DNA from 2 places in the Lysinibacillus sp. 1 U-2021 genome. Region 1 is predicted to be linked to the other one. Evidence: a T-box and tRNA genes for the amino acid it is inferred to sense, from the RefSeq annotation. Region 1 holds a T-box; the other holds one or more tRNA genes.
What was found. The T-box of region 1 lies ahead of trpS (tryptophan--tRNA ligase). A T-box ahead of a tRNA ligase gene usually reads a tRNA of that ligase, here a tRNA-Trp.

Region 2: it has a tRNA-Trp gene. The T-box ahead of trpS (tryptophan--tRNA ligase) is inferred to sense a tRNA for this amino acid. The anticodon was not compared.

The regions. Positions count from the first base shown of each region.
Region 1 covers NZ_CP123966.1:1,495,593-1,497,823, reverse strand. The annotation lists gene spxA (transcriptional regulator SpxA) at 174-569, opposite strand; T-box leader at 1,061-1,282, shown strand; gene trpS (tryptophan--tRNA ligase) at 1,398-2,231, shown strand, end outside.
Region 2 covers NZ_CP123966.1:4,548,452-4,550,682, forward strand. The annotation lists gene QH639_RS24155 (hypothetical protein) at 1-235, opposite strand, end outside; rRNA gene rrf (5S ribosomal RNA) at 426-541, shown strand; tRNA gene QH639_RS24165 (tRNA-Val) at 553-628, shown strand; tRNA gene QH639_RS24170 (tRNA-Asp) at 633-708, shown strand; tRNA gene QH639_RS24175 (tRNA-Thr) at 717-792, shown strand; tRNA gene QH639_RS24180 (tRNA-Tyr) at 800-883, shown strand; tRNA gene QH639_RS24185 (tRNA-Trp) at 888-961, shown strand; tRNA gene QH639_RS24190 (tRNA-His) at 1,010-1,085, shown strand; tRNA gene QH639_RS24195 (tRNA-Gln) at 1,095-1,169, shown strand; tRNA gene QH639_RS24200 (tRNA-Lys) at 1,183-1,255, shown strand; tRNA gene QH639_RS24205 (tRNA-Arg) at 1,274-1,350, shown strand; tRNA gene QH639_RS24210 (tRNA-Pro) at 1,366-1,442, shown strand; tRNA gene QH639_RS24215 (tRNA-Ala) at 1,458-1,533, shown strand; tRNA gene QH639_RS24220 (tRNA-Ser) at 1,547-1,639, shown strand; tRNA gene QH639_RS24225 (tRNA-Phe) at 1,646-1,721, shown strand; tRNA gene QH639_RS24230 (tRNA-Gly) at 1,727-1,800, shown strand; tRNA gene QH639_RS24235 (tRNA-Ile) at 1,805-1,878, shown strand; tRNA gene QH639_RS24240 (tRNA-Asn) at 1,886-1,962, shown strand; tRNA gene QH639_RS24245 (tRNA-Glu) at 1,964-2,035, shown strand.

The DNA of each region.
Region 1 (2,231 bases):
TATTTAACTTAAATCAAGTTTAACATACTTTTACGGAAATATATGACTTTTCCCTATTAATTATTATACTTCATATAGAAGGTTTTACAGAAGTAAAACATAAAAAAAAGATGTCACAACATGTATTCCACATCTGTAACATCTATTACATATATTATTCAGAATAGAAAGGTTTAATTCACCATTCGTTGCGCTTCTTGTAATTGATATGCTCGAACTTTTCGAGGTAAGAAACGACGAATTTCATCTTCATTGTAGCCAACCTGCAGACGTTTTTCATCTAAAATGATTGGTCTACGTAGTAAGCCAGGATATTCCTGAATTAACTCATATAAACGTTGTAATGGTAAGCTTTCAACGTCCACATTTAATTTTTGGAATATTTTGGAACGAGTGGAAATAATTTCATCAGTTCCGTCTTCTGTCATACGTAAAATTTTTTTTATTTCACTTATGCTAAGCGGTTCAGAAAATATATTACGTTCTGTATATGGAATTTCGTGCTCCTCTAACCAAGCTTTCGCTTTACGACAAGAGGTACAACTTGGTGATGTAAATAGGGTTACGATCATTCTGACACATCCTTTCATTTCAAAATTATTATCTATAAACCAGAACCAATGTGTTAAATTAGAATTAATGTAATGTAAAATACACAGTACCATTATACAGTACTCCGCTGTATTTGAATATAGTTCCAATAAAAAAAATCTGAAACTATCCATAAATATTCTGTCTATTTATACAGCTTTCAAATATGGTGTATTTTCTTCAAACTTATGTGCTACTACTACCATTCCCATTTTTAAAGCATTTTAAACATCTAAACAGATAGCTCAGTTGTTCTCATTTAAGAAAAATAATCGAGAAAATTGTCAATCCCACGTGTACATCTAAACAATTTTTTAATAAAAAATTATAAATTTATAACAAAATTACATAACAAAAAAAGCATATAATTTTTTCTAGAAAAAAAACACCGTCAAAAGTCTGACTTTACACAAAGGAATCTTTATAATATAATTCTTTGCAATCAAATCAATTTGAACAATTTAAATTGAGAAAAACGCTGACGAAGAGTAGTACATATGCTAATTCACGTATAGAGAGTCTGTGGTTGCTGTAAACAGATCGTGGATGCATGTGGAATGGACTTCCGAGTTAGCTTTGTGAACGCTACTTGAAGCTATTAGCAAAGCTCGTCCCTTCACGTTACGAAGCTGAGTGGCCTTTTTAGGCAAGCTGGGTGGTACCGCGGATTCAAACATCATTCGTCCCTTCATTAGAAAAAATCTAATGAGGACGCATGATGTTTTTTTGTCTTCATCACCAAGTGGAAAGGTGAAAACAACGCTGTGACACAAGTTACAGCAATTGAATTCGAGGAGGAATTTTTAATGACAACTATTTTTTCTGGCGTACAGCCTACAGGTATCGTAACATTAGGGAACTATTTAGGAGCATTCAAGCAGTTCCCGGCACTACAAGATGAAGGAAACGCTATTTATTGTATCGTTGATCAACATGCCATCACTGTTGCACAAGATCCGAAAGAATTACGAGAAAGTATTCGTAAGCTTGCTGCTACCTATATTGCTACTGGCATTGACCCTAAAAAATCGACATTATTTATCCAATCAGAGGTGCCAGCGCATGCTCAGGCAGGATGGATGTTACAATGTGTTGCGTCTATCGGTGAGCTAGAACGTATGACACAATTCAAAGATAAATCACATGGTAAGGAAAGCGTATCTGCTGCTCTGTTAACATATCCACCGCTAATGGCTGCAGACATTCTACTTTATAACACAAATATTGTCCCTGTCGGCGATGATCAAAAGCAGCATATTGAGCTAACTCGTGACCTTGCAGAACGCTTTAACAAACGCTTTGGCGATGTTTTAACAATTCCAGAAATTCAATTACCTAAAGCAGGCGCACGCATTAAATCCTTACAAGAGCCAACAAAGAAAATGAGTAAATCAGATCCAAATACGAAAGCAACAATCCGTTTATTAGATACTGCGAAAGATATTGAGAAAAAAATTAAATCAGCTGTAACTGACTCTGATGGCATCGTTGCATTTGATGTGGAAAATAAACCAGGTGTTTCAAATTTATTGACAATCGAATCAGCTATTTCAGGGGTAGCCATTGAAGATTTAGTCAAAAAATATGAGGGAATTGGTTATGGTGGATTCAAGCAGGGTGTAGCAACAGCAGTAATTGAA
Region 2 (2,231 bases), 1.9 Mb from region 1:
GAACATTTGCCCCACCCTGCGCGCTGATATACAACGCAAAATCACCACTGTCTGCGGCGGCGCGTGCAGCCTCGACGCGCTCGTCAAACTCATCAGCAATGCTGACGCCGCGAGGCAATTTGCGTAATTCACGGTAAGCCCCCATTGTCGGCAGACCAACCGTTTTAAATTGCGGAATGCGCCACGTTGACGCCCATGCGGTAACAGCCGCAGCTGTGTCTTTCAGCGCCCTCAAGATGAGATTTCCCATTACGCAAGTAAGTAAGATCCCTCAAAGACGATGAGGTAGATAGGTTCGAGGTGGAAGTGTGGTGACACATGGAGCTGACGAATACTAATCGATCGAGGACTTAACCAAAAACGTTTGAAGCATTCAATGTATCGTTTATCTAGTTTTGAAAGAACAAGTCTTTCAGCTGAATAAGTGAAGTGATGATGGCAAAGAGGTCACACCCGTTCCCATACCGAACACGGAAGTTAAGCTCTTTAGCGCCGATGGTAGTTGGGGGCTTCCCCCTGTGAGAGTAGGACGTCGCTTCGCTTATTTTTTGTGGAGGATTAGCTCAGCTGGGAGAGCACCTGCCTTACAAGCAGGGGGTCGGCGGTTCGAGCCCGTCATCCTCCACCATTTTGGTCCCGTGGTGTAGCGGTTAACATGCCTGCCTGTCACGCAGGAGATCGCCGGTTCGATCCCGGTCGGGACCGCCATTATTATTGCCGGTGTAGCTCAGTTGGTAGAGCAACTGACTTGTAATCAGTAGGTCGTGGGTTCGACTCCTATCGCCGGCACCATTCCCTTGGAGGGGTAGCGAAGTGGCTAAACGCGGCGGACTGTAAATCCGCTCCTTAGGGTTCGGCGGTTCGAATCCGTCCCCCTCCACCATTTTAGGGGCATAGTTCAACGGTAGAATAGAGGTCTCCAAAACCTTTGGTGTGGGTTCGATTCCTACTGCCCCTGCCAGGTATTGAGGTACTCGTTCATAATACAGCTAATATAATCTATATAGTGGCGATTGTGGCGAAGTGGTTAACGCATCGGATTGTGGTTCCGACATTCGTGGGTTCGATTCCCATCAGTCGCCCCATTTTAAAATTGGGGTATAGCCAAGCGGTAAGGCAACGGATTTTGATTCCGTCATGCCTAGGTTCGAATCCTAGTACCCCAGCCATTTTTAATTTCACGAGCCATTAGCTCAGTTGGTAGAGCATCTGACTTTTAATCAGAGGGTCGAAGGTTCGAGTCCTTCATGGCTCATCATTTTTTAATTAACATGCGCCCGTAGCTCAATTGGATAGAGCGTCTGACTACGGATCAGAAGGTTATGGGTTCGACTCCTGTCGGGCGCGCCAATAAAATCATGTTTACGGAATGTAGCTCAGCTTGGTAGAGCACTTGGTTTGGGACCAAGGGGTCGTAGGTTCGAATCCTGTCATTCCGACCATCTTTCATGTTAAATGGGGCCTTAGCTCAGCTGGGAGAGCGCCTGCCTTGCACGCAGGAGGTCAGCGGTTCGATCCCGCTAGGCTCCACCATTGTAATATTTTTGGAGGTATACCCAAGTCTGGCTGAAGGGATCGGTCTTGAAAACCGACAGGCGGGTAACACCGCGCGGGGGTTCGAATCCCTCTACCTCCTCCATTTTTCGGGTCAGTAGCTCAGTTGGTAGAGCATTAGATTGAAGCTCTAAGTGTCGGCGGTTCGATTCCGTCCTGACCCACCATTATTGCGGGTGTAGTTTAATGGTAAAACCTCAGCCTTCCAAGCTGATGTCGTGAGTTCGATTCTCATCACCCGCTCCAAAATGGGCCTATAGCTCAGCTGGTTAGAGCGCACGCCTGATAAGCGTGAGGTCGATGGTTCGAGTCCATTTAGGCCCATCATTATTCCGAAGTAGCTCAGTTGGTAGTAGCACCTGACTGTTAATCAGGTTGTCGCAGGTTCGAGTCCTGCCTTCGGAGCCACGGCCCGTTGGTCAAGTGGTTAAGACACCGCCCTTTCACGGCGGTAACACGGGTTCGAATCCCGTACGGGTCATCAAGCATGTAGCACAGATGTGTGTTACATGCTTTTTTCTATTCTCCTTTTTGTTAATCGATAAAAGATAATGCAATAGCAGAAAAAGACCTATTGGCAAGGTGAGGGACTAAATTTCATTCCCCTAGCATCTTTCTATGGGCTTCCAATAAACCGCTTTACTTACCACGTACACTTCATGGTCAACATTTTTGTG